Regions from separate parts of the Microbispora sp. H10885 genome, predicted to be linked through region 1. Evidence: riboswitches for the same ligand, from Rfam matches in the RefSeq annotation. Region 1 holds a riboswitch; each other region holds the start of a gene.
What was found. A riboswitch is a leader RNA that binds a small molecule or an ion and turns the genes downstream of it on or off. The one in region 1 is predicted to bind cobalamin.

Region 1 (2,258 bases):
CCACCCGGCCGTCCACCTGCGCGGACGGGCCGCCCCTGCGCGGAGTGGCGGGCGTCACCGGCACGGGGGGCAGGACAGCGAGCCGACGGGGGAGCCGGCCGGGGAGGCGGGCGGCGATCGTCGCGGGTCCGCCGGGGAGTTCGGCCACCCGCCAGGCGTCCCCGCGCACCTCCTGGAACTCCTCGGCCGCGGCGAGCGCGACGGAGACGGCGTCGTCGGCGGTCACCGACCCGACCGGCTCCCCCGCGAGCAGCAGGGTCAGGCCGCCGCCGGGCTGGGAGACGGGGTGCGCGGCGAGGGTCACGTCCGCCCCGAGCCCGAGGACGTCACCCGTTCCGTCGTCGAGCGCGAACAGGAACCGGCCGGGCAGCTGAGCCAGGGCGGCGCGGCCGCACAGGGCCGCGTCGAGGTCCGCCACCAGGGGCCGCACGTCCAGGAGGGCCGTCGCCGAACGGCCGCTGAGCGGCGAGGCGACGATGTTGCGCACGCGCTCGTGGGTCGCGGACGGCAGCAGTCCGGCGGCGGCCATCCGCGCGGCGAACGCCGGTGGGTCGGCCAGCCCGCGCACCTGCACGTTGGCCCGTGACGTCAGTTCGACGACCCCGGCGCCCAGCTCGCGGGCGCAGGCGGCCAGTTCGCGCAGGGCGCCGGCGGCCAGCCCGCCGCCGGGCACGCGGACGCGGGCCAGCGCCCCGTCCGCCGCCGCGTGCACCTGGAGCGCGCCGGGACACGCGTCCTGGGCGGCGCGCCCAGAAAAGCCACCCATGACCACGAACAGGATGCTAACGCCAGTTTTCTGACACGACCTCCGTCACGTAGGGTCTGCGGTGAGCGATGGCAAGCGGAGGAAGCCGGTGTGAATCCGGCGCGGTCCCGCCACTGTGACCGGGGAGCGAACCCCACCACACGGCCACTGTCGGAAGACGGGAAGGCCGGGGTGAGCGTCGATCCGGGAGCCAGGAGACTCCTGCCGTCGCGCCGCCACGACCCGGGGCGAGGACCCCGAGGGAGGACCTTGCCGTGCGCACAGACGCGTCCGCCGCGCAGCCCGTCGTCGTCCTGTTGTCCACGTCGGACACCGACCTGTTGAGCGCCCGCGCGAGTGGGGCCGCGTACCGGCTGGGCAACCCGGCGCGGCTGACCGTGGACGACCTGCCCGCGCTGGTCGAGGGCGCCGGCCTCGTGGTCGTCCGGCTGCTCGGCGGCCGGCGTGCCTGGGAGGACGGGCTGGACGCGCTCCTCGCGGGGCCGTGCCCGGTGGTCGTCCTCGGCGGCGAGCAGGCCCCGGACGCCGAACTCATGGAGCTGTCCACGGTGAGCGGCGGCGTCTGCGCCGAGGCCCACGCCTACCTCGCGTACGGAGGGCCCGCCAACCTGGCCGAGCTGCACGCGTTCCTGTCGGACACGGTCCTGCTGACCGGGCGCGGCTTCGCGGGCCCGGCGCCCACACCGAGCTGGGGGGTCCTCGAACGCGAGGGCCGCCCCGGCGACGGGCCGGTGATCGGGGTGCTCTACTACCGGGCGCACCACATGGCGGGCAACACGGGCTTCGTCGCCGCCCTCTGCGACGCGATCGAGGACGCGGGCGGCCGGGCGCTGCCGGTCTTCTGCTCCTCGCTGCGCACCGCGGAGCCGGATCTGCTCGACGTGCTGGGCGGCGCGGACGCCCTGGTGGTGACCGTGCTCGCGGCGGGCGGGGCACGGCCCGCGACGGCGTCGGCCGGCGGCGACGACGCGGCCTGGGACGTCGGCGCGCTCGCCGCACTCGACGTGCCGATCCTGCAGGGCCTCTGCCTGACGACGAGCCGCGCCGAGTGGGAGGACAACGACGACGGGCTGTCCCCGCTGGACGCCGCCTCGCAGGTCGCGATCCCCGAGTTCGACGGGCGGATCATCACGGTGCCGTTCTCGTTCAAGGAGATCGACGACGACGGCCTGACCGTCTACGTCGCCGACCCCGAACGCGCGGCGCGGGTCGCGGGCATCGCCGTACGCCACGGGCTGCTGCGCCACGTGCCCCCGGCGGACAAGAGGCTCGTCGTGATGCTGTCGGCGTACCCGACGAAGAACTCCCGGGTCGGCAACGCCGTCGGCCTGGACACCCCGGCCAGCACGGTCAGGCTGCTGGCCCGGCTGGCCGAGGAGGGCTACGACCTCGGCGGCGGCTTCCCGGGCCAGGCCGAGCAGGACGGCGACGCGCTGATCCACGCCCTGATCGCCGCGGGCGGCCAGGACCAGGACTGGCTCACCGAGGAACA
Region 2 (2,258 bases), on a different contig from region 1:
TCGCGAACCCGGCCACCGCGAGCGCCGCCGCGCGGCGTCCCCGCAGCCACTCCAGGCCGCCGTCGGCGTACCGGAACCCGACCTGGTGGACGGCCAGCCACACGAACGCGACGTTGAGATAGCCGGCGGCCTCCAGCCCCGAGAAGCGGACCACGTCCGTCAGCACCGCGCCGCCCGCCAGCACGGGCAGCGCGACCCCGGCCCGTACGCGGAGCAGGCAGGGGGTGGCCACCACCGCGAGCAGGTAGACGGCGAGGAACCAGAGCAACTGGCCGACGGTCCGCGCGGCCACCTCGACCGGCTGCGGGGGCACGCCGAGCGCCGTCAGGAGGTGGGGGAGCGGCAGCCAGACGGCCGCGAGCGGCGCCACCGGCCAGGCCAGGCGGCGCACCCGCCGCGCCGTCCACTCCCGCGCCGTCCACTCCCGCGCCGTCCACTCCCGCGCCGTCCACTCCCGCGCCGTCCACTCCCAGGCCGTCCGCTTCTCCGCGCTCGGCCGCCGCGTCGACCGCTCCCGGGCCGCCCGGCCCGTCTCGCCCGTGTCCGGCAGGCCGGCGCGGCGCGCCGCGGACCGGAAGCTGATCGCGTTGGCCGCGCCCCCGGCGAAGAAGACCAGCGGCATCACCTGGGAGATCCAGGTGACGAACGGAGCCGCCGCCAGGGCGTTGCCCGTGGTCAGCCGTCCTCCGGCGTACGACAGGACCGGCATCGCCCAGTGCTGGACGACCACGAGGACCATCCCGAAGACGCGCAGGATGTCGATGAAGCGGTCCCGGGGCCCGGGGGCGGCCGGGGCCCGCGCGGGGGCGGGGGGAAGCATGGTCAGGGACACGGGGGAGCCGCCTTCGGTGTGTCGATCGTCGGTTGCCGGACGCCGGTCGTCCGTCACGGGCCCGGCCGGAGCGGGGACCGGCCGCGACCGCGCGCTCCGGCGCCGGCTCGCGGACTGAGGAGGAGCGGGGGAGACAGTCCGTCAGGAGCTTCTGCCGGGAACCGCCCGGCCGTTCCAGGGTCCCGCCCGGCCGCCGTCCGGCGCAGCGACGGAGCCACTACTCCCGATCATGGGCGAGCCCCCACCATCGGGGTGGGGCCTGCCCTACCACCCCGGCGTACGGGCAGGCGGGCGGACCTCGGCGGCCGGGGGAGGATGACGGCGCCGCGAGGCGGGTTGGTACCGTTGCGTCCGACGCGCGCAGCGCAGCGAAGTCCGGTGCGAACCCGGCGCTGTCCCGCAACTGTGGTTCCCCGCCCCCGGGGACGAGCCAGGTCGCCTGCGTTGTGCGCCGACGCCGTCAACCCTCGTGGAAAAGGGTGATCCGTCCAATCCCGCGGGTCTCTCGATTTCCCGGCTTTCCCCCCTTGGAGGACCCTCGTGAGGCCCCTGCGTACGGCCGTCGCGGGTGTGGTGCTGGGCATGCTCGGACTGGCCGGCTGCGGCCAGAGCGACGGCTCCGCCACTTCCGCGTCCCCCGCCGCCTCGAACCCCGCCGCTTCCAGCTCCGCCGCCTCGGGCGGCGCCTTCCCCGTCACGATCCAGGCGGGCAACGGCGCGGTGACCATCGCCAAGCGGCCCGAGCACATCGTGTCGCTGTCCCCGACGGCCACCGAGATCCTGTTCGCGATCGGCGCGGGCGCCCAGGTGGGCGCGGTGGACGACCAGTCGAACTACCCGCCCGAGGCGCCGAAGACGTCGCTGTCGGGCTTCAAGCCCAACGTCGAGGCGATCGCCGCCGCCAAGCCCGATCTCGTCGTGCTCGCCAACGACCTGGAGGGCGTGGTCGCCGGGCTGGGGAAGGTCGGCGTCCCGGTGCTGCTGGAGCCCGCCGCGACCAAGCTGGAGGACACCTACGACCAGATCCGGGACCTCGGCGCGGCCACCGGCAACGTGGACAAGGCCGAGGAGGTGGCCGGCGGCGTCAAGCAGAAGATCGACGCGCTCGTCGCGGCGGCGCCCAAGGGCAAGGGCCTGACCTACTACCACGAACTGGACACCACGCCGTACGCGGCCACGTCGAGCACGTTCATCGGGCAGGTCTACAGCCTGTTCGGGCTGAAGAACATCGCCGACGAGGCCCCCGACGCGGCGGGCGGCTACCCCAAGCTGTCGGCGGAGTTCGTGGCCAAGGCCGACCCCGACCTGATCTTCCTCGGCGACACCAAGTGCTGTGGTCAGAACGCCGCCGCGCTGGCCAAGCGGCCGGGCTGGTCCGGCCTGGCCGCCCTGAAGCGGGACCGCGTGGTGGAGCTCGACGACGACG
Region 3 (2,258 bases), on a different contig from region 1:
TCTGGGCGAGGGTGCGCATCATCCGGGCGTAGAGGGTGCGGGCGGGCACCTGCCGGACGTACCGCCCGGAGGCCTCCAGTTCGCGATACCGGGCGTCGAACGCCTCGCCCCACAGGTCGGTCAGCTCGGGGGTCTCCTTGGGGTCGAACAGCGACCACACGCCGTCCGCCTCGACCCGGCGCATGAACTCGTCGGGCACCCAGTTGGCCAGGTTGAGGTTGTGGGTGCGGCGCGACTCCTCGCCCGTGTTGTCGCGAAGCTCCAGGAACTCCTCGATGTCGGCGTGCCAGGTCTCCAGGTAGACGCAGGCGGCTCCCTTGCGCCTGCCTCCCTGGTTCACCGCCGCCACCGACGCGTCGAGCGTGCGCAGCCAGGGGACGATGCCGTTGGACAGGCCGTTGGTGCCCCGGATCAGCGAACCGCGCGAGCGCACCCGGGTCCAGGCGACGCCGATCCCGCCGGAGTACTTCGACAGCCGCGCCACCTGGCCGTACCGCTCGTAGATGCTCTCCAGTTCGTCGCGCGGCGAGTCGAGCAGGAAGCACGACGACAGCTGCGGGCGGCGCGCCCCGGAGTTGAACAGCGTCGGCGAGCTGGGCAGATAGGCGAGCGCGGACATCAGCCGGTACAGCTCGGCCGCCTCGCCGACGCTCGCCGACAGGCCGCAGGCCACGCGCAGCAGGAAGTGCTGCGGGCGTTCGAGCACCCGCCGCGTGACCGGATGCCGCAGCAGGTAGCGGTCGTAGACCGTACGCAGCCCGAAGTACTCGAACCGGTCGTCGGCCGCCGGGTCGATCAGCGCGTCCAGCGCTTCGGCCTCGTCGGCCACGAACGCGGCGACCGCGTCGCCCAGCAGCCCGGCCGTGTGGGCGGCCGCGACCGACTCGGAGAAGGCGCGCACCCCCTGGCCCGCCGTCTCCTCCTCGATCACCCGGGCGAGCAGCCGCGCCGCCCGCCGGGAGTTGTCCGGGTCCGCGACGACCCCCGCCGCCGCCTCCTCGATGGCCCGCCAGACGTCCGCGGTCTCCTCCGCGCCGCGCGGCCCCGTGGCGGGGCGCGCGGGCGCGGAGACCGGGTCGGTGATCGTCATCGGTCGCCCTCTCCTCCTCGTCTCCTGACCCGGCCGGCCGGAGGGGAGGGGACGCCGCGGCGCACGCGTGCGACGGCACGGCCTGCGGGCGGCGGGCCCTCCCTCGGGGCACGGCGCGGGCACGCGCGGTGACTCCGCGCGCGGTCGCGGGCAGGTCTTCGGGCTCGCGGGCGACCGGCGGGACACACGCCCGCCGGACCTACTGGCCGTCGCTTCCCGGTGCGCTCACGCACCAGTGCTCTGTGACGGCGGTCGTTCCCGCTCACCGCTGCGGGGCAGCCCCGGATTCCCACCGGGTTCCCTCTTGCCTCACCGAGGTGAACCAGCGACGCGATGGATCCTACATCTAGTGGGCGATCTCGCAAGCGACCCTACAAGTTGTGTTGGTCACCGGATTCCGAGATCATCGAGAAGCAGGGCCGTACGACGCGCCTCGCCCGTGAGCCACTGCCGGAACTCCTCGCCGGCGAGCCACATCGGCGTCCAGCCGTTGCGCTCGCACAGGCGGAGCCAGGCGGGCGAGTCCGCGACGGCCCGGCACAGGCCGGTCAGCGCGTCGCGCTCGCGGGCCGCCACCCCGAGGGGGGCGAGCAGGCCGGTCCAGTTCGCGTACGCCACCCGCACCCCCGACTCGGTCAGCGTGGGCGCGTCCAGGCCGGGCAGGCGCTCGGGAGCGGAGACGGCGAGCGGGCGCAGCCGTCCGGCCCTGACGTGGGCGGCGACGTCGCCGCGCCCGCCGAAGGCGAGCGCGGTCGTCCCCTCGGCCACCGCCGCGACGGCCCGTGCGGGGCTGTCGAAGGCCTCGTACGCCGCCAGCCGCGGATCGGCCCCGAGGCCCCGGGCGGTCAGGCCGAGCAGCAGGTGGCCGGGCCCGCGGTCGGGCCCGCCCGCCACCTTCACCCGCTCGGGGGTGCGCAGCAGGGCCGCCGCGACCTGCTCGAACGTGCGGTAACCCGAATCGGGGGAGGTCACCAGCACCTGCCACTCCCCCGCCAGCCTGGCCAGCGGCACGGTCCGGGCGGCGAACGGCCCCGCCTCATCGGGCGCGCGCCCGAGCGCGCAGTCGGCCAGCAGGAGGGGGTCGGCGACCATCAGCCGGTCCGGCCGTCCGACGGCGAAGCGTCCGACGGCCGACGCGCCGCCGCCCCCGGCGTCCCGCGTGACCAGC

Region 2: it holds a riboswitch for cobalamin, as region 1 does, so the genes downstream of both, HHX37_RS21035 (ABC transporter substrate-binding protein) here and cobN (cobaltochelatase subunit CobN) in region 1, are expected to answer to the same signal.
Region 3: it holds a riboswitch for cobalamin, as region 1 does, so the genes downstream of both, HHX37_RS06245 (ribonucleoside-diphosphate reductase subunit alpha) here and cobN (cobaltochelatase subunit CobN) in region 1, are expected to answer to the same signal.

The regions. Positions count from the first base shown of each region.
Region 1 is NZ_JABBWY010000011.1:106,587-108,844, forward strand. It holds gene cobG (precorrin-3B synthase) at 1-766, opposite strand, end outside; cobalamin riboswitch at 845-967, shown strand; gene cobN (cobaltochelatase subunit CobN) at 1,021-2,258, shown strand, end outside.
Region 2 is NZ_JABBWY010000007.1:449,778-452,035, forward strand. It holds gene HHX37_RS21030 (acyltransferase family protein) at 1-832, opposite strand, end outside; cobalamin riboswitch at 1,170-1,294, shown strand; gene HHX37_RS21035 (ABC transporter substrate-binding protein) at 1,373-2,258, shown strand, end outside.
Region 3 is NZ_JABBWY010000002.1:268,364-270,621, forward strand. It holds gene HHX37_RS06245 (ribonucleoside-diphosphate reductase subunit alpha) at 1-1,090, opposite strand, end outside; cobalamin riboswitch at 1,222-1,432, opposite strand; gene HHX37_RS06250 (Bug family tripartite tricarboxylate transporter substrate binding protein) at 1,478-2,258, opposite strand, start outside.